DNA from 3 places in the Escherichia sp. TC-EC600-tetX4 genome. Region 3 is predicted to be linked to each of the others. Evidence: predicted binding sites of a transcription regulator. Region 3 holds the regulator's gene; each other region holds the start of a gene.
What was found. Region 3 encodes sigma-54, which starts transcription at its own class of promoters, with help from an activator protein. Its sites were predicted from a motif close to GTTGGCACANNTTTCGCTNT; they were not measured.
Positions count from the first base shown of each region.

Region 1: a site for sigma-54 is predicted at 2,046-2,065, ahead of glnK (P-II family nitrogen regulator). Genes of this name have one in related genera too.
Region 2: a site for sigma-54 is predicted at 2,960-2,979, ahead of glnA (glutamate--ammonia ligase). Genes of this name have one in related genera too.

Region 1 covers NZ_CP079924.1:3,398,368-3,405,202, reverse strand. The annotation lists gene KXD89_RS16560 (SmdA family multidrug ABC transporter permease/ATP-binding protein) at 1-161, shown strand, start outside; gene KXD89_RS16555 (SmdB family multidrug efflux ABC transporter permease/ATP-binding protein) at 154-1,935, shown strand; gene glnK (P-II family nitrogen regulator) at 2,116-2,454, shown strand; gene amtB (ammonium transporter AmtB) at 2,484-3,770, shown strand; gene tesB (acyl-CoA thioesterase II) at 3,819-4,679, opposite strand; gene KXD89_RS16535 (YbaY family lipoprotein) at 4,897-5,469, shown strand; gene KXD89_RS16530 (MGMT family protein) at 5,500-5,811, opposite strand; RNA gene ffs (signal recognition particle sRNA small type) at 5,974-6,070, shown strand; gene KXD89_RS16520 (DUF1428 domain-containing protein) at 6,190-6,543, shown strand; gene pdeB (cyclic-guanylate-specific phosphodiesterase PdeB) at 6,585-6,835, opposite strand, start outside.
Region 2 covers NZ_CP079924.1:4,420,591-4,427,425, reverse strand. The annotation lists gene glnG (nitrogen regulation protein NR(I)) at 1-122, opposite strand, end outside; gene glnL (nitrogen regulation protein NR(II)) at 134-1,183, opposite strand; gene glnA (glutamate--ammonia ligase) at 1,469-2,878, opposite strand; gene typA (ribosome-dependent GTPase TypA) at 3,251-5,074, shown strand; gene KXD89_RS21400 (GntR family transcriptional regulator) at 5,291-6,001, shown strand; gene KXD89_RS21395 (sugar phosphate isomerase/epimerase) at 6,009-6,835, shown strand, end outside.
Region 3 covers NZ_CP079924.1:538,703-545,537, forward strand. The annotation lists gene ptsN (PTS IIA-like nitrogen regulatory protein PtsN) at 1-489, opposite strand, end outside; gene hpf (ribosome hibernation promoting factor) at 607-894, opposite strand; gene rpoN (RNA polymerase factor sigma-54) at 917-2,350, opposite strand; gene lptB (LPS export ABC transporter ATP-binding protein) at 2,398-3,123, opposite strand; gene lptA (lipopolysaccharide ABC transporter substrate-binding protein LptA) at 3,130-3,687, opposite strand; gene lptC (LPS export ABC transporter periplasmic protein LptC) at 3,656-4,231, opposite strand; gene kdsC (3-deoxy-manno-octulosonate-8-phosphatase KdsC) at 4,228-4,794, opposite strand; gene kdsD (arabinose-5-phosphate isomerase KdsD) at 4,815-5,801, opposite strand; gene KXD89_RS02615 (calcium/sodium antiporter) at 5,815-6,792, opposite strand.

The sequences.
Region 1 (6,835 bases), 1.7 Mb from region 3:
GTGAAATTATTGTGATGCAGCACGGACATATCGCCCAGCGTGGCAATCATGATGTGCTGGCACAACAAAGCGGCTGGTATCGCGATATGTATCGCTATCAACAACTGGAGGCGGCGCTCGACGACGCTCCGGAAAATCGCGAGGAGGCCGTCGATGCGTAGTTTTAGCCAACTGTGGCCGACTCTCAAGCGCCTGTTAGCGTACGGTTCGCCGTGGCGTAAACCGCTGGGGATTGCGGTCCTGATGATGTGGGTTGCGGCGGCGGCAGAAGTCAGTGGGCCGCTGCTTATCAGCTATTTTATCGACAATATGGTAGCGAAAAATAACCTGCCGTTGAAAGTGGTTGCAGGGCTGGCTGCGGCGTATGTTGGGCTGCAACTGTTTGCCGCCGGGCTACATTACGCGCAGTCGCTGCTGTTTAATCGGGCGGCAGTAGGCGTAGTGCAACAGTTGCGTACCGACGTGATGGATGCTGCGTTACGCCAGCCATTAAGCGAGTTTGATACCCAACCCGTCGGGCAGGTGATTTCCCGCGTCACTAATGACACTGAAGTGATCCGCGATCTCTACGTTACCGTAGTGGCAACTGTCCTGCGCAGTGCCGCGCTGGTGGGCGCGATGCTGGTGGCGATGTTCAGCCTCGACTGGCGAATGGCACTGGTGGCGATAATGATTTTCCCGGTGGTGCTGGTGGTAATGGTGATATACCAGCGTTACAGCACGCCGATTGTCCGTCGTGTGCGCGCCTATTTGGCGGATATCAACGACGGCTTTAACGAAATCATCAATGGCATGAGCGTTATCCAGCAGTTTCGTCAGCAGGCGCGATTTGGCGAACGTATGGGGGAGGCCAGTCGTTCACACTATATGGCGAGGATGCAAACCCTGCGCCTCGACGGTTTTCTGCTGCGTCCGCTGCTGAGTCTGTTTTCATCGCTCATTCTTTGTGGCTTGTTGATGCTGTTTGGCTTCTCCGCCAGCGGCACCATTGAAGTGGGCGTGCTGTATGCGTTTATCAGCTATCTTGGGCGACTTAACGAACCATTAATCGAACTGACCACGCAACAGGCGATGCTGCAACAGGCTGTTGTTGCTGGTGAGCGCGTGTTTGAACTGATGGACGGACCGCGCCAGCAATATGGCAATGATGATCGCCCGTTACAGAGTGGCACCATCGAAGTCGATAACGTGTCATTTGCTTATCGCGATGACAATCTGGTGCTAAAGAACATTAATCTCTCTGTGCCTTCGCGCAATTTTGTGGCGCTGGTCGGGCATACCGGCAGTGGCAAAAGCACCCTCGCCAGTTTATTGATGGGCTATTACCCGCTAACGGAAGGTGAGATTCGCCTTGATGGTCGTCCATTAAGTTCGCTAAGTCACAGCGCGCTGCGCCAGGGCGTGGCAATGGTGCAGCAAGATCCGGTGGTGCTGGCGGATACCTTCCTCGCCAACGTGACGCTGGGGCGGGATATCTCCGAAGAACGCGTCTGGCAGGCGCTGGAAACCGTGCAACTGGCGGAGCTGGCGCGTAGCATGAGCGACGGTATTTACACGCCGCTGGGCGAGCAGGGGAATAATCTCTCAGTTGGGCAAAAGCAACTGCTGGCACTGGCGCGCGTGCTGGTCGAGACGCCGCAAATCCTGATCCTTGATGAGGCAACCGCCAGCATTGACTCCGGTACTGAACAGGCGATTCAACATGCTCTGGCGGCGGTGCGTGAACATACCACGCTGGTAGTGATTGCTCACCGCTTATCGACCATTGTTGATGCCGACACCATTCTGGTGCTTCATCGTGGGCAAGCCGTGGAGCAGGGCACTCACCAGCAACTGCTGGCGGCCCAGGGACGCTACTGGCAGATGTATCAACTGCAACTTGCGGGCGAAGAGCTGGCAGCCAGCGTGCGTGAAGAGGAATCATTGAGCGCCTGAATAGCGCAATATTTCATCGTTGGTGCAAAAATGTAACGCACTGTGCACTGTCATAGTGCGTTTTCATTTTCAAACTTCTTAACTTCCTGCTCTCTTTCTCGTTTTTCATTTCTGGCACACCGCTTGCAATACCTTCTTCGTGTAGCAGAACCATTACCGAATTCTGACCGGAGGGGATCTATGAAGCTGGTGACCGTGATAATCAAACCATTCAAGCTGGAAGACGTTCGTGAAGCGTTATCTTCCATTGGTATTCAGGGCCTGACCGTCACCGAAGTGAAAGGTTTCGGGCGTCAGAAAGGGCATGCCGAGCTGTACCGGGGGGCGGAATACAGCGTCAATTTCCTGCCAAAAGTAAAAATTGATGTGGCGATTGCTGATGACCAACTCGATGAAGTGATCGATATCGTCAGTAAGGCGGCTTACACCGGGAAAATTGGCGACGGCAAAATCTTCGTCGCTGAATTGCAACGCGTCATTCGTATTCGTACCGGCGAAGCCGACGAAGCGGCGCTGTAATCTCTGGCACACAGCAACAGGAACGAAAAATGAAGATAGCGACGATAAAAACTGGGCTTGCTTCACTGGCGATGCTTCCGGGACTGGTAATGGCTGCACCTGCGGTGGCCGATAAAGCCGACAATGCGTTTATGATGATTTGTACTGCGCTGGTGCTGTTTATGACTATTCCGGGGATTGCCCTGTTTTACGGTGGGTTGATTCGCGGCAAAAACGTGCTGTCGATGCTGACGCAGGTGACGGTGACATTTGCACTGGTCTGTATTCTCTGGGTGGTTTACGGTTACTCGCTGGCGTTTGGTGAGGGCAACAACTTCTTCGGCAACATTAACTGGTTGATGCTGAAAAACATCGAACTGACGGCGGTGATGGGCAGCATTTATCAGTATATCCACGTGGCGTTTCAGGGATCGTTTGCCTGCATTACCGTCGGCTTGATAGTTGGGGCGCTGGCGGAACGAATCCGCTTCTCAGCTGTGTTGATTTTCGTGGTGGTATGGCTGACGCTCTCTTACATTCCGATTGCGCATATGGTGTGGGGCGGTGGTTTGCTGGCTTCTCACGGTGCGCTGGATTTCGCGGGTGGCACCGTGGTGCACATTAACGCCGCAATCGCCGGTCTGGTGGGCGCGTATCTGATAGGAAAACGCGTGGGCTTCGGTAAAGAGGCGTTTAAACCGCACAACCTGCCGATGGTCTTCACCGGGACTGCCATTCTCTATATCGGTTGGTTTGGCTTTAACGCCGGGTCAGCGGGCACGGCGAATGAAATCGCGGCACTGGCATTTGTGAATACTGTGGTCGCAACGGCGGCGGCAATTCTTGGCTGGATCTTCGGTGAATGGGCGCTGCGTGGTAAGCCTTCACTGCTGGGGGCGTGTTCTGGCGCGATTGCCGGTCTGGTCGGCGTGACGCCAGCCTGCGGCTACATTGGGGTTGGCGGCGCGTTGATTATCGGCGTGGTAGCTGGTCTGGCGGGCTTGTGGGGCGTTACCATGCTCAAACGCTTGCTGCGGGTGGATGATCCCTGCGATGTCTTCGGTGTGCACGGCGTTTGTGGCATTGTCGGCTGTATCATGACCGGGATTTTTGCCGCCAGCTCGCTGGGCGGCGTGGGCTTCGCTGAAGGTGTGACGATGGGCCATCAGTTGCTGGTACAGCTGGAAAGCATCGCCATTACGATCGTCTGGTCCGGTGTTGTGGCATTTATCGGCTACAAATTGGCGGATCTGACGGTTGGTCTGCGTGTACCGGAAGAGCAGGAGCGAGAAGGGCTGGATGTCAACAGCCACGGCGAGAATGCCTATAACGCGTAACAAGCACTGCAAAAAACAGCCGGACGGTTTTCACCTCCGGCTATTTTTTTAATTGTGATTACGCATCACCCCTTCCTGAACGGTCGAGGCAACCAGTACGCCGTCTTGGGTATAAAACTCACCGCGCACAAAGCCACGTGCGCTGGACGCCGAGGTGCTCTCCACGCTATACAGCAGCCATTCATTCAAATTAAACGGGCGATGGAACCACATGGAATGGTCAATGGTGGCAATCTGAATCCCCGGTTCGAGAAAACCGATGCCGTGCGGCTGTAGAGCTACCGGCAGGAAGTTAAGATCAGAAGCGTAACCGAGCAGATACTGATGAACGCGCAGGTCATCCGGCACGCTACCATTTGCGCGGATCCACACCTGACGATGTGGTTCTGCGACGTGACCTTTCAGTGGGTTATGAAACTCCACCGGACGGACTTCCAGCGGACGATCGCAGATGAATTTATCTTTCAGCACTGGCGGCAGCAGGTGCGCCAGCGATTGGGCGATTTGCGTTTCCGAAGGGAGGCCATCAGGCGCTGGCGCGGACGGCATTGTTTTTTGATGTTCGAAACCCGCTTCTGGTGCCTGGAAAGAGGCAGTCATATAAAAAATCGGTTTGCCGTTTTGAATAGCAGCAACCCGGCGGGCGCTGAAGCTGTTACCGTCACGCAGCGTTTCGACATCATAAATAATCGGCTTCTTACTATCGCCAGGGCGAAGAAAGTAGCTGTGAAACGAATGTACCAGCCGCTCTTCAGGGACGGTCTCTTTTGCAGCATACAAGGCCTGACCCACGACCTGGCCGCCAAACACCTGGCGTAAACCTAAATCTTCACTCTGGCCGCGAAAGAGTCCTTCCTCAATTTTTTCCAGATTTAACAATGTCAGTAAATTTTTTAGCGCCTGACTCATATAACTCTCCAGTAACAAAGCTGCCGCAGCAAGCCAAAGTGAGTTGAGTATAACGCAAATTTGCTACTGGTCCGATGGGTGCAATGGTCTGAATTACGGGCTAATTACAGGCAGAAATGCGTGATGTGTGCCACACTTGTTGACGTTACTATTTTGTTAACCACTCTTCCGGCGAGGAAAGTTAGCCCGCTGGTGCATTGATAATAAGGAGAAATGAATGAAACTCGTGCACATGGCCAGTGGTTTAGCGGTTGCGATTGCGTTGGCGGCTTGCGCAGATAAAAGCGCGGATATTCAGACGCCAGCACCGGCTGCAAATACGTCTATTTCAGCAACACAACAACCAGCTATCCAGCAACCGAATGTCTCCGGTACCGTCTGGATCCGTCAGAAAGTCGCACTGCCGCCTGATGCTGTGCTGACCGTGACACTTTCTGACGCGTCGTTAGCCGATGCACCGTCAAAAGTGCTGGCGCAGAAAGCGGTGCGTACTGAAGGTAAACAGTCACCATTCAGCTTTGTTCTGTCATTTAACCCGGCAGATGTTCAGCCGAACGCGCGTATTCTGTTGAGTGCGGCGATTACCGTGAATGACAAACTGGTATTTATCACCGATACCGTTCAGCCGGTGATCAACCAGGGCGGAACTAAAGCCGACCTGACATTGGTGCCGGTACAGCAAACCGCCGTGCCGGTTCAGGCCAGCGGTGGCGCAACGACTACCGTACCTTCGACTTCACCAACTCAGGTGAATCCGTCTTCGGCAGTTCCAGCTCCTACGCAATATTAAGCGACGTTAACCCTCTCCGCCCGGAGAGGGTTAGTAGTTCCAGCGATAACGCTGCAAGTCGATTTGCCCGCTTCCCGATACCATCACACCTTCTGCCAGTAATGCCTGTCGCTGACGCTGTAAATCCGGTCCGGTTAGCGAAATTGTGCCGTGGCGATTAACCACCCGGTGCCAGGGTAAGGTGCTGCCTTCAGGGAGACGCTTTAACACACCGCCCACCTGGCGCGCGGCGCGGGGCGATCCCGCCAGTTTCGCCACATCACCGTAAGTGGTGACATAGCCTTCGGGAATAGCGGCGACGATTTGCCAGACGCGTTGGGGAAATGAATCTTCTTTTTCCATCTTTTCTTCCTGAGGTAATTTTTCAGCATAATCTGGAAAAACGCCCGAGTGAAGTCGCATTGCGCAAGAAACCAGCATCTGGCACGCGATGGGTTGCAATTAGCCGGGGCAGCAGTGATAATGCGCCTGCGCGTTGGTTCTCAACGCTCTCAATGGGGGCTCTGTTGGTTCTCCCGCAACGCTACTCTGTTTACCAGGTCAGGTCCGGAAGGAAGCAGCCAAGGCAGATGACGCGTGTGCCGGGATGTAGCTGGCAGGGCCCCCACCCATTTCTGCCTCCCACCGTTTCGTCAAAAAATCCCAACATGGCTAAACTTTAACCACAACTGACGTCGCAAGAATTGTCTGGCTGCGCAGTACGCTTCGGAGGTATGTCTGATGAAGTATGTTGATGGTTTTGTGGTTGCCGTTCCTGCCGATAAAAAGGATGCCTATCGGGAAATGGCCGCTAAGGCTGCGCCATTGTTTAAAGAGTTTGGCGCGCTTCGTATTGTCGAATGCTGGGCCAGCGATGTACCGGATGGCAAAGTGACCGATTTTCGTATGGCGGTGAAAGCGGAAGAGAATGAAGAGGTTGTCTTTAGCTGGATTGAATACCCTTCAAAAGAGGTCCGCGACGCTGCTAATCAAAAGATGATGTCGGACCCACGGATGAAAGAGTTCGGCGAGTCCATGCCGTTTGACGGCAAGCGAATGATCTATGGCGGATTCGAGTCAATCATCGACGAATAGGTAGCGTGACGGGCTGTGCGGCGTGCCGTCAGCCCAAAAATTCACAAATGTTGCTCGGCCCAGCGTAAGAAATCTTCTTTCGGTAATGCCTTGCTGTAGAGCCAGCCCTGACCGTAGTGCACGCCATGCTGGCGTAACCACTCTTCTTGTTTACTGGTTTCGATTCCCTCCGCTACCATTTTCAGTTTCAGTGTTTTTGCCATTTCGATGATATGCGGCGTGACATTTTTATATTCCAGCGCATCAACGAAAGATTTATCGATCTTCAGAATGTCGACATCCAGATCCTGTA
Region 2 (6,835 bases), 720 kb from region 3:
TCCAGCACTTCTGCGCCGTTCTCAAACGTCGTACAGGTTAAACCTGCCCCAGCGAGCGCACGTTCAAGCACCCAACGGATGGAACTATCGTCATCGACTACCCAGACTATCCCTCGTTGCATAAACGTCACCTTTATTTCCTGATAGGCAGGTAAACCGAGAACTCGGTATGCCCTGGCCAACTGGTAAATTCAATTTTGCCTGAATGCTGATCAATCAAATTACGAGCGATGGATAAGCCAAGCCCGGTGCCACCTTCGCGGCCGCTGACCATCGGGTAAAACAGCGTATCCTGCAAATGAGGCGGAATGCCCGGCCCGTTATCTTCCACATCAATCCGCGCCGCCAGCCGGTAGCGCTCGCCGTGTAAGGTCAGTTGAAACGCGGTGCGGGTACGCAGAATGATTTCACCGCCTTCCGGCCCCAGCGCCTGTAGCGCATTGCGCACAATATTCAGCAAGACCTGTTCAATTTGATCCGGGTCGTGCGCCAGTTCCGGTAGGCTGGGATCGTAATCACGAATCAACCGCACGTTGTCCGGCAGTTCCATCGACACCAGCGTTACCACGCGTTCAGCCACTTTGTGAATACTTTCGGTAACGCGCGTACCGGGCAGCTGCGGCCCCAACAGACGGTCGACCAGATTTCGCAGCCGGTCCGCCTGTTCGATAATCACTTTGGTATATTCGAGTAGTGATGGGTCAGGTAACGCTTTGCTGAGCAGCTGCGCCGCGCCACGTAAACCGCCAAGCGGATTTTTAATCTCATGTGCCAGGCCGCGCACTAAATCACGGGCAGCAACCTGCTGGGCGTGCTGTAGCTGTTCCTGACTTAAGCGGCGCTGGTTATCCATCGGAGCCATCTCCAGCAGGATCATGCCGTCCGGCATACGCTGGGCCGTCACAGAAAGGATATGCGAGCGCCCGTCGATGACCAGCGTCACTTCGTTATCGGTAAAACCTTGCCCCGCCTCCAGACTTTCTTGCATCAGCTCGATATTTAATGAGAAGTAGCTCAACAGTTCCGGTAACGGTGTACCAAACAATTTGCGGGAGCTTTGGGCGAGCAGTTGTTGCGCGGCAGGGTTGGCGTAATGGATCGCCAGGTTGTCATCGATTAACAAAATACTGTTAATCAGCGAGTTGAGGATCTGCCCAGCATCGGGCTGCGTGCCTGTTGCCATAAAGCAGTCTCCTGAACAGGTTGCACCATTTTAGTGCATTATAGCTTTTTACGGATAAAAAGCGCGAAGCATCAGAGAATTGACGGAGAAAAAAGCCCATGCAGAGATGGGCTACAGATAGCTGACAAACTTCACGTTGGAGAGCGACTCACCTGCTCCGGCCTACCACATCATCACCGTGTAGGCCGGATAAGACGCATTTGCGTCGCATCCGGCGTGATGTGCTTGCCACCGATCCCAGGCCTGCCAGAGACAGGCGAAAAGTTTCCACGGCAACTAAAACACTTAGACGCTGTAGTACAGCTCAAACTCTACCGGATGCGGAGTCATACGCACGCGGTCATCTTCTTCGCGACGCAGAGCGATGTACGCATCAATTGCTTCGTCAGTGAACACGCCACCGGCTTTCAGGAACTCGCGGTCCAGATCCAGTTCGTTCAGTGCTTCTTCCAGAGAGCCTGCAACCTGTGGGATCTCTTTCGCTTCTTCTGGCGGCAGGTCATACAGGTTTTTGTCCATGGCTTCGCCCGGATGGATCTTGTTCTTGATACCATCAAGACCGGCCATCAGCAGGGCAGCAAAGCACAGGTACGGGTTAGCTGCCGGATCCGGGAAACGTACTTCGATACGACGTGCTTTCGGAGAAGAAACCACCGGAATACGGATAGACGCAGAACGGTTACGCGCAGAGTAAGCCAGCATTACCGGTGCTTCATAGCCCGGGACCAGACGCTTATAAGAGTTGGTGGTCGGGTTTGCCAGGGCGTTAATCGCTTTAGCGTGTTTGATTACGCCGCCAATGTAGTACAGCGCCTGCTCAGACAGACCTGCGTATTTGTCGCCTGCGAACAGGTTAACGCCGTTTTTAGACAGAGACATGTGGCAGTGCATACCGGAGCCGTTATCACCGAACATCGGTTTTGGCATAAAGGTCGCGGTTTTACCGAAGCGGTGCGCTACGTTGTGCACAACATATTTGTAGATCTGAATTTCGTCAGCTTTTTTGGTCATGGTATTGAAGCGGGTAGCCACTTCGTTCTGACCAGCAGTCGCTACTTCGTGGTGATGGGCTTCAACCACCAGACCCATCTGTTCCATCACCAGACACATTTCAGAACGAATATCCTGAGCCGAGTCTACCGGTGGAACCGGGAAGTAACCGCCTTTCACTGCCGGACGGTGACCTTTGTTACCACCTTCGTATTGGGTGGAGGAGTTCCATGCGCCTTCGATATCGTCGATAGCAACGTGGGAACCGGAGATAGATGATCCGAAACGGATGTCATCGAACAGGAAGAATTCAGGTTCTGGCCCGAACAGTACGGTGTCGGCAATGCCAGTGGAACGCAGGTAATCTTCGGCGCGCTTCGCAATGGAGCGCGGGTCACGGTCATAGCCTTGCAGGGTGCCAGGTTCAAGGATGTCGCAACGGATAATCAGGGTGGAGTCGGCGAAGAACGGGTCAATCACTGCGGTGGATGCGTCTGGCATCAGCACCATGTCGGACTCGTTAATGCCTTTCCAGCCGCCAATCGAGGAGCCGTCAAACATTTTGCCTTCTTCGAAGAATTCAGCATTCACCTGATGAGCAGGGATAGTGACGTGCTGTTCTTTACCTTTAGTATCGGTGAAGCGCAAATCAACAAACTTCACTTCGTGCTCGTTCAGCATCGTCAGTACGTGTTCAGCGGACATACTTTAACTCTCCTGGATTGGTCATGGTCGTCGTGGTAACGAAATCTGCAATTATTTTGGCCGTGTCGCCGTAAAAAAGATAAAGCGAAATCTGTGCCAACTTTTAAATTGCCCCTAAAAGGCGTTATCATGCGCACCATCGTGCAAAAGGGCTGCACCACGATGTGAATGTTGCACCAATATAGTGCTTCAATGGAAACATTAAGCACCATGTTGGTGCAATGACCTTTGGATAACCCTTTTTATGCTCCGTGAAAGCGATCACAAAGGGACTCTGCAATACTTGTTTGCGGAGGATGTTTGTGATCCTGTTTTGTAGTGCGATTAATCCGTGTACAATAACGCGCTATTTCTAATGCCTGAGGCAAAGTTGTGATCGAAAAATTGCGTAATATCGCCATCATCGCGCACGTAGACCATGGTAAAACCACCCTGGTAGACAAGCTGCTCCAACAATCCGGTACGTTCGACTCTCGTGCCGAAACCCAAGAGCGCGTGATGGACTCCAACGATTTGGAGAAAGAGCGTGGGATTACCATCCTCGCGAAAAACACCGCTATCAAATGGAATGATTACCGTATCAACATCGTTGATACCCCGGGGCACGCCGACTTCGGTGGTGAAGTTGAACGTGTAATGTCCATGGTAGACTCAGTGCTGCTGGTGGTTGACGCATTTGACGGCCCGATGCCGCAAACGCGCTTCGTAACCAAAAAAGCGTTTGCTTACGGCCTGAAGCCGATTGTTGTTATCAACAAAGTTGACCGCCCTGGCGCGCGTCCTGATTGGGTTGTGGATCAGGTATTCGATCTGTTCGTTAACCTCGACGCGACCGACGAGCAGCTGGACTTCCCGATCGTTTACGCTTCTGCGCTGAACGGTATCGCGGGTCTGGACCACGAAGATATGGCGGAAGACATGACCCCGCTGTACCAGGCGATTGTTGACCACGTTCCTGCGCCGGACGTTGACCTTGACGGTCCGTTCCAGATGCAGATTTCTCAGCTCGATTACAACAGCTATGTTGGCGTTATCGGCATTGGCCGCATCAAGCGCGGTAAAGTGAAGCCGAACCAGCAGGTCACTATCATCGATAGCGAAGGCAAAACCCGCAACGCGAAAGTCGGTAAAGTGCTGGGCCACCTCGGTCTGGAACGTATCGAAACCGATCTGGCGGAAGCTGGCGATATCGTTGCGATCACGGGCCTTGGCGAACTGAACATTTCTGACACCGTTTGCGACACGCAAAACGTTGAAGCGCTGCCGGCACTCTCCGTTGATGAGCCGACCGTTTCTATGTTCTTCTGCGTTAACACCTCGCCGTTCTGCGGTAAAGAAGGTAAGTTCGTAACGTCTCGTCAGATCCTGGATCGTCTGAACAAAGAACTGGTACACAACGTTGCGCTGCGCGTAGAAGAAACCGAAGACGCCGATGCGTTCCGCGTTTCTGGTCGTGGCGAACTGCACCTGTCTGTTCTGATCGAAAACATGCGTCGTGAAGGTTTCGAACTGGCGGTATCCCGTCCGAAAGTTATCTTCCGTGAAATCGACGGTCGTAAACAAGAGCCGTATGAAAACGTGACTCTGGACGTTGAAGAACAGCATCAGGGTTCTGTAATGCAGGCGCTGGGCGAACGTAAAGGCGACCTGAAAAACATGAATCCAGACGGTAAAGGCCGCGTACGTCTCGACTACGTGATCCCAAGCCGTGGTCTGATTGGCTTCCGTTCTGAGTTCATGACCATGACTTCCGGTACTGGTCTGCTGTACTCCACCTTCAGCCACTACGACGACGTACGTCCGGGTGAAGTGGGTCAGCGTCAGAACGGCGTACTGATCTCTAACGGTCAGGGTAAAGCGGTCGCGTTCGCGCTGTTCGGTCTGCAGGATCGCGGTAAGCTGTTCCTCGGTCACGGTGCAGAAGTTTACGAAGGTCAGATTATCGGTATTCATAGCCGCTCTAACGACCTGACTGTAAACTGCCTGACCGGTAAGAAACTGACCAACATGCGTGCTTCCGGTACTGACGAAGCCGTTGTTCTGGTTCCGCCTATCCGCATGACTCTGGAACAAGCTCTGGAGTTCATCGATGATGACGAACTGGTAGAAGTGACTCCGACCTCTATCCGTATTCGTAAACGTCACCTGACGGAAAACGATCGTCGCCGCGCCAACCGCGCACCGAAAGACGATTAATTTCGTTTTTTAGTCATAAAAAACCTGCCAGCGATGGCAGGTTTTTTTTTGCCTGTCGTGAGCGCACACCAATGCGAGTATCTCCCTTATAAGTCTGTGGTTACGTCAATAGAGAGCTTTGTCACAATTATCTGCAAAGTCATACGCCGTTAATTGCTTTCTTTTTTGGCGTAAGCGTAAGATGCTTCATCTGGTTTAAACCAAAAGGATTAAACAATGGCGGAGAATCAATCCACCGTAGAAAATGCAAAAGAGAAACTGGATCGGTGGTTGAAAGATGGCATCACCACGCCGGGTGGAAAACTCCCTTCAGAAAGAGAGCTGGGAGAACTGCTGGGCATTAAACGTATGACGCTGCGCCAGGCGTTGTTGAACCTCGAGGCAGAATCCAAAATCTTCCGTAAGGATCGTAAGGGGTGGTTCGTGACCCAGCCGCGATTTAATTACAGTCCGGAGCTGTCGGCGAGCTTTCAGCGGGCCGCAATTGAGCAAGGGCGAGAGCCTTCCTGGGGGTTTACCGAGAAAAACCGTACCAGCGATATTCCCGAGACGCTCGCGCCACTGATTGCAGTGACGCCATCAACTGAACTCTATCGCATCACCGGCTGGGGGGCGCTGGAAGGACATAAAGTTTTCTATCACGAAACATATATTAATCCTGAAGTTGCTCCGGGCTTTATTGAACAACTTGAAAACCACTCATTTTCTGCAGTCTGGGAAAAGTGCTACCAAAAAGAGACGGTAGTAAAAAAATTGATTTTCAAACCCGTCAGAATGCCGGGCGATATCAGCAAGTATCTTGGCGGTTCTGCGGGTATGCCAGCGATCTTAATTGAAAAGCATCGCGCCGACCAGCAAGGCAATATTGTCCAAATAGATATTGAATATTGGCGATTTGAGGCCGTAGACCTCATCATTAATCTGTAGGTGTTTTATGGTGACAATAAATAACGCAAGAAAGATTCTACAACGTGTCGACACTCTTCCTCTTTATTTACATGCTTATGCCTTTCATTTAAATATGCGGCTGGAAAGAGTGTTGCCTGCTGATTTACTTGATATCGCAAGTGAAAATAATCTACGTGGCGTCAAAATCCATGTTCTCGATGGCGAGCGTTTTTCTCTTGGTAATATGGACGATAAAGAACTCTCTGCCTTTGGGGATAAAGCCCGCCGTCTGAACCTTGATATTCATATTGAAACCAGCGCCTCAGATAAGGCATCTATTGACGAAGCCGTCGCCATCGCGTTGAAAACTGGGGCATCGTCCGTACGTTTTTATCCACGTTATGAAGGTAATTTGCGCGACGTATTATCGATTATCGCTAACGACATTGCCTATGTACGGGAAACGTATCAGGACAGCGGCCTGACTTTTACGATCGAGCAGCATGAAGATTTAAAAAGTCATGAGCTGGTGTCGCTGGTCAAAGAAAGTGAGATGGAATCTCTTTCCTTACTGTTTGATTTTGCGAACATGATCAATGCAAATGAGCATCCCATCGACGCTTTAAAAACGATGGCACCGCATATTACCCAGGTCCATATCAAAGATGCCTTGATCGTTAAAGAACCGGGTGGCCTGGGTCATAAAGCCTGTATTTCAGGTCAGGGTGATATGCCGTTCAAAGCGTTATTAACGCACCTTATCTGCCTGGGTGATGATGAGCCGCAGGTGACGGCATATGGCCTGGAAGAAGAGGTTGATTACTATGCGCCGGCGTTCCGCTTTGAAGACGAAGATGATAATCCGTGGATCCC
Region 3 (6,835 bases):
CGCTTCATCCGGAGTACCTTCGGTATCCGTAATGATTTGATACAGCTCTTCATCGCTCTGGGCTGCGCGTAAACGGCGGCAGATGGTTTTGTCCGCCAGACGTTTCGCCACCAGCGACAGAGTATGCAGGTGCGTTTTAGTTTGGTCTGCCGGCACCAGCAGGGCAAAAAGTAAGTCCACCGGTTGGTTGTCGATGGCATCGAAAGCTATAGGCGTTTCGAGCTGAACGAAAACGCCAACGGCGCGCAGAGTATCTTCTTCCAGTTTGCCATGCGGAATGGCAATACCATTGCCGATACCGGTACTGCCCATTTTTTCCCGCGTCAGGATAGCTTCAAAAACCACCTGAGGCGGCAGGCTAAGTTGTTTCGCCGCCAGCTCGCTGATGATTTCCAGGGCGCGTTTTTTGCTCTGACAGTGGACGCGGCTTCGCGTACATTCCCTGTTAAGAACACTGCTAAGCTGTAGAGTTGTATCATTATTTGTCATAATTTCACCTAAGAACCTGCCCACTCAAACAGTGGAACAGGCTCGGAGCATTAACCGTACAAATGGCCCGTTGTGCCGCACAACAGACCGCCATGCACATGCTAATTGCCCGGACAATTAGTGTTGTTTCAGTTTATCTTTATGTTTGGTCAACTGGCGTGCCAGCTTATCAATTAAGCCATCAATGGCAGCGTACATGTCCTGACCTTCCGCGCTGGCATGAATTTCACCACCGTTTACATGCAGTGTTGCATCTGAGGTGTGGGTGACTTTCTCCACTTTCAGAACAACATAGACCTGGTTGATTCGGTCAAAATATTGCTCAAGTTTGGCAAATTTGGCTGTAACAAATTCGCGCAGTGCCTCGGTGATCTCGACGTTATTTCCGGTAATGTTGAGCTGCATAGTGTCTTCCTTATCGGTTGGGTCAAACGAGTTGTTTACGCTGGTTTGACGGCGGAATGGATAAAGACTCTCGGTACTTCGCAACAGTGCGGCGTGCCACCATGATACCTTGTTCCGACAGCAAAGAGGTTAACTTGCTGTCGCTCAACGGTTTCGCTGGGTTTTCCGCCGCGATTAATTTCTTCACCAGCGCACGAATCGCCGTGGAGGAAGCTTCGCCGCCGCCCTCGGTATTGACGTGACTGGAAAAGAAATACTTCAGTTCAAAAATGCCTCGTGGACTATGCAGGTATTTTTGCGTGGTCACGCGAGATATCGTCGATTCATGCATTTCGACAGCCTGGGCGATATCGGCCAGTACCATCGGTTTCATATATTCTTCACCTTGCTCAAAGAAGGCTTGCTGCTGTTCAACGATACAGCGACTCACGCGCAGTAGCGTATCGTTACGGCTTTCCAGACTCTTGATCAACCATTTGGCATCCTGCAGATTGCTGCGGATAAACTGGCTGTCACCATCGTTGCGCGCGTTATTGCACATCGAGGCGTAGTGCTGGTTGATTTGCAGACGCGGAATGCTGTCACTGTTGAGTTCTACCGTCCAGTGACCGTTATGCTTACGCACCAGCACATCTGGAATGACATACTCAGGTTCGCCAGTCTGGATCGACTGCCCGGGGCGCGGATCGAGCGACTGGATCAGATTGACGGCTTCTTTCAGCACATCTTCTTTCAGACGCGTGACGCGCATTAAAGTGCGGAAGTCGTGATTGGCTAACAGATCGAGATGATCGCTAATGATCAGTCTGGCCTCTTCCAGCCACGGCGTGGTCTTATCGAATTGGGAGAGTTGGATCAGCAGACAGTCACGCAGATCTTTTGCCGCCACACCGACCGGATCAAACCGTTGGATCCGCTTAAGGACGGCTTCAACTTCGTCGATGTCGATCTCTTCATCGCCTATACTTTCGAGAATATCTTCCAGCGGGACAGTCAGATAACCGGTTTCATCAACGGCATCGACGATAGAGGTAGCAATAGCGCGGTCAGTGTCGGAAAACGGTGTCAGCTCAACCTGCCACATCAGGTAATCCTGCAAGGTCTGCGTCGTTTCGCCCTGGTAGACCGGCAGCTCGTCGTCAATGTAGTCACCGCTGGTGCCGGATGGTGTACCAGCGGTGTAAATGGTGTCCCAACTGGCATCGAGCGGCAGCTCTTCCGGCATCTCTTTTTGTTCGAGCGCGTCGGCGGTGTCCAGCGTTTCACTGTCTTGCGTTTCGCGGGTGTCGATTTCTTCATGAGTGTCGATTTGCTCAAGCAGCGGATTACTCTCCAGCGCCTGCTGTAGCTCCTGCTGAAGTTCCAGCGTCGACAACTGCAACAGACGAATTGCCTGTTGGAGCTGTGGCGTCATCGCCAGTTGTTGGCTAAGCCTGAGTTGCAAACCTTGCTTCATGTTCAGAATCGTACTCTCCTGCTAAAACGTCGCAAACTTCTACCCTATCAGAGTCTGAAGTCTTCCCCAAGGTATACACGCTTAACGTGTTCGTCTTGTAAGATTTCTGTAGGCGTGCCGTGGGCGATCAAATGCCCCTGACTGACGATATAAGCGCGTTCACAAACCGCCAGTGTTTCACGCACGTTGTGGTCAGTGATCAGCACGCCCAGGCCGCTGTCGCGCAGGTGCTCAATGATGCGTTTAATGTCGATAACCGAGATCGGGTCAACCCCGGCAAACGGTTCGTCGAGCAGAATAAATTTCGGATTCGCAGCCAGTGCGCGGGCAATTTCTACACGGCGACGTTCACCCCCGGAGAGTGACTGCCCCATGCTGTCACGCAGGTGCTCAATGTGAAACTCTTCCATCAGCTCGTTCGCGCGGTCTTCACGTTGTTCAGCAGACAAGTCGTCACGAATTTGCAGTACCGCCATCAGGTTATCGTAAACGCTGAGGCGACGGAAAATGGAGGCTTCCTGTGGCAGATAGCCGATACCGCGGCGCGCGCGTGCATGCAGAGGCAGCAGACTGATATCGTCATCATCAATAATGATGTTGCCCGCATCGCGCGGCACAATGCCTACAACCATGTAGAAAGTGGTGGTCTTACCGGCACCGTTTGGCCCCAGCAGACCGACAATTTCCCCGGAGTTGACGGTCAGGCTGACGTCTTCTACCACGCGACGGCCTTTATAGGCTTTTGCAAGGTTCTTTGCAGTTAATGTTGCCATAACGAATTAATTACCCTTCTTCTGTGCCGGGGTCTGGCCTTTGTTGTTTTTGTCCTGCAGCTGCGACGGCACCAGAACGGTTGTTACGCGCTTGCCTTTGTCGCTGAAAGCCTGCATTTTCTGCTCTTTCACCAGGTAAGTGATCTTATCGCCCTTAATGTTGCTATCGACCTGCTGCAGATAAGCATTACCCGTCAGAACGACAAAATCTTTTGCCAGTTCGTAGTGCATCTGGGAAGCGTGACCTTCAACGGGTTTACCGTTGTCCTGCATCTGGTAGAACGTTGCCGGTTTACCGTAGCCGTCAATCACTTCTTTACCTTGTTCGCCGCCCGGACGGGTAACGACCACTTTGTCGGCATTAATTTTGATGGTGCCCTGGGTGACGATGACATTACCGGTAAAGGTAACCACGTTGCCTTGCATATCAAGAGATTGCTGGTCCGATTCAATGTGGATCGGCTGATCAGTGTCTCCGGTTACGGCAAATGCCGGAATGCTGGCGGCCAGAAGTGAGCTGGCAAGCACAAGATTAAGGCTGAGTTTGTTTGTTTTGAATTTCATAGGATGTTCTAACCTTTTCAATCAGCTCGGCGTTCTTGCTGCGTAAGTTGCCGCGCATTTTCAGACCGCTGGAGTTAAATGTTGTTCCGTATAACGTGACGAGGTCTTCAGAGGTAACATCCTGCGTCACCAGATTGATCTGCGCGTTATCCGTCGTGATTCTGCGAAGTTGAGAGTCTGGCACAAGTGCGTTGACTTCAACGTGTCCATATAAATAGAGCATCCGGTCATTGGTCAGCTTGGCTTTATCTGCTTTTACGGACCATGTCGGGATTTTATCCTTATCAAACGTGGTAAGTACCGGCTGCGTAAACCACGAAACGGCCTGATCGGAATAATATTCAACGTGTTGAGCAATCAATCGATAGCTTAGTGCCCCTTCTGGGTTATAGACGAGCGTGTCCGTATGCTCGCTTTTATAGGTGGGATCATTGTTGTTGACGACCACCTGGGCGGTATCGTCTTTTTCGGCCATATTAATGCCGATCATCACCAGAACCGCCAGTGATAGCACAATGATAACCCAACGTCTGGCTTTACTCATATCGATTGCCCTTTGGCTTCATCCAGTTTGCCCTGCGCCAGGAGTAATAAGTCGCAAACTTCGCGCACTGCGCCACGACCGCCAGCAATGCGCGTCACGTAATCGGCGCGCGGGATCAACAGTGGATGCGCATCGGCCACGGCGACGCTTAAACCCACTTTTTCCATTACCGGCCAGTCGATGAGATCATCGCCGACATAAGCCACATTTTCCGGGGCAATCGCCAGTTTTTCCAGCAGATCGCTAAAGGCGATCAGTTTGTTTGACTGCCCCTGATACAAGTGAGTGATCCCCAATGTGGCACAACGATCTTCTACCAGTTTAGCCTTTCGCCCGGTAATGATAGCGACTTCAATATCAGAGGTGAGCGCACAACGAATGCCATAACCGTCACGAACATTGAACGCTTTCAGCTCTTCGCCATTATTGCCCATATAAATCAGGCCATCTGACAGTACGCCATCGACATCGAGGATCAGCAGACGAATGTTCTCTGCTTTTGCTATAACGTCGGCGCTGACAGGGCCGTAACAGGTCGCAAGCGACGCACCTGCTTTGCTCATTGTTGTTTATCCTTGAATCTTTACACTACGCCTGCACGCAGTAAATCATGCATATGTAACACACCGAGTAAATGGTCGCCATCGGCAACCATCACGGAGGTGATATGGCGGGACTGCATTAAGTTCAGTGCCTCAACGGCCAGAATGCCAGGGCGCACACGTATTCCCCCCGGCGTCATCACATCGGCAATACTTAACTGACGAACATCCACGCCCATATCGAAGACACGGCGTAAATCACCGTCGGTAAAGATGCCTTCAATCATCATATTGTCATCGCAAATGACAGTCATACCAAGATTTTTGCGGGTAACTTCCAGCAACGCGTCACGCAGACTGGCCGTTTTCTTAACATGCGGGATCTCATCGCCCGTATGCATAATATCGTTTACGCGCAGCAGAAGTTTACGACCCAGTGCGCCGCCTGGGTGTGAGAGCGCAAAATCTTCAGCAGTAAAGCCGCGTGCTTTTAACAGCGCGACAGCGAGGGCATCGCCCATAACCAGCGTGGCGGTGGTGCTGCTGGTCGGTGCCAGCCCTAACGGACAGGCTTCTTTCGCTACTTTAACACACAGATGCACATCTGCGGCGCGCGCCATGCTGCTCTCCGGGCGACCGGTGATGCAGATTAACGGTACGTGAAGACGCTTAAGCACTGGAATTAAGGCCGTGATTTCGCTGGATTCACCAGAGTTAGAGATAGCAATCACCACATCCTGTGGGGTAACCATGCCTAAATCACCATGCGCGGCTTCACCAGGATGGACGAAAAATGAAGGTGTACCGGTGCTGGCAAACGTTGCCGCCATTTTTCGCCCAATATGCCCCGATTTTCCCATCCCCATGACGACAACTTTCCCTTTACACCAGAACATCTTTTCACAGGCAAGCGTGAAATTCTGATTGATGTATTGATCAAGCTCCGCCAGGCATTCACGTTCAATCGCCAGGACTTCTTTACCTGCTTGCTGAAAGTCAAAACCCGGTTGTAACTCTACGTGCGACATAATGCGTTTCCAGTTATTCAACGAGTATTGGCGATAACCAGTACAACATCGCCAGCCATACGATAAATCCGCCAGTTAATAATACCCCTACACCACGGCCCGGTTGCGGGGAGCGCCGCCAGCACAGCAACGCAAAAATAATGCTCACCAGCAACATCACGCTGTAGTCACGACTGTACGCCAGTGGATCAATCTCTCCTGGCGTTATCAGCGCGGGTAAACCCAACACGATGACAATATTAAAAATGTTTGCGCCAATGATATTTCCGACAGCAATGTCGTTTTCACCTTTGCGAACCCCCGCTATTGCGGTTGCCAGTTCCGGCAGGCTGGTTCCGATAGCAATTGCCGTCAGACCCATCGTCAACTCGCTGATGGCAAAGTAATTCGCCAGCACCGTGGCGTTATCAACCACCATCCGCGTGGCCACTGGCATGATGATAAGCGCAATGCCGAGCCATAAAAACGCGACGGGCAATCCGCCGTCACGCGGCAGCTCTGCAAGCTGCTCTCTGGTCAGGCTGTCAGTCCCCTGACGTTCAGCCTGACGTGCAAGTTTAACAATGAACAGCAGCCATAGCACAGCCAGAAAGAGGAGAAAGATACCATCGCTGCGACTAAGTTGTCCGTCATAGAGTACGGAACCGGCCACCACGCTGACCAACAACATTAAGGGTAATTCACGGCGTAGAACATCAGAATGGACGGTAAAAGGACGAACCAGCGCAGCCAGACCGAGGATCAGCAATATATTGATAATGTTTGAGCCGAGGGCTGTACCAACGGCTAAATCGCGTTGTTCGTGCAGAGACGCGGCAAGCGAGACGATGACTTCTGGTAACGATGTACCAATACTGACCACCGTCATGCCGATGATCAGCGGCGGGATGCCAAAGGTTCGGCAAAGAATAGACGCGGCAAAAACCAGGCGGTCGGCACTGTAAACGACCAAAAGTAAACCAACAATTAACAGTGCCGTAGCTAAAAGCATCTAACGTCCTTTCTTCAGGTATACTCGCCGGTCCGCTGAAGAT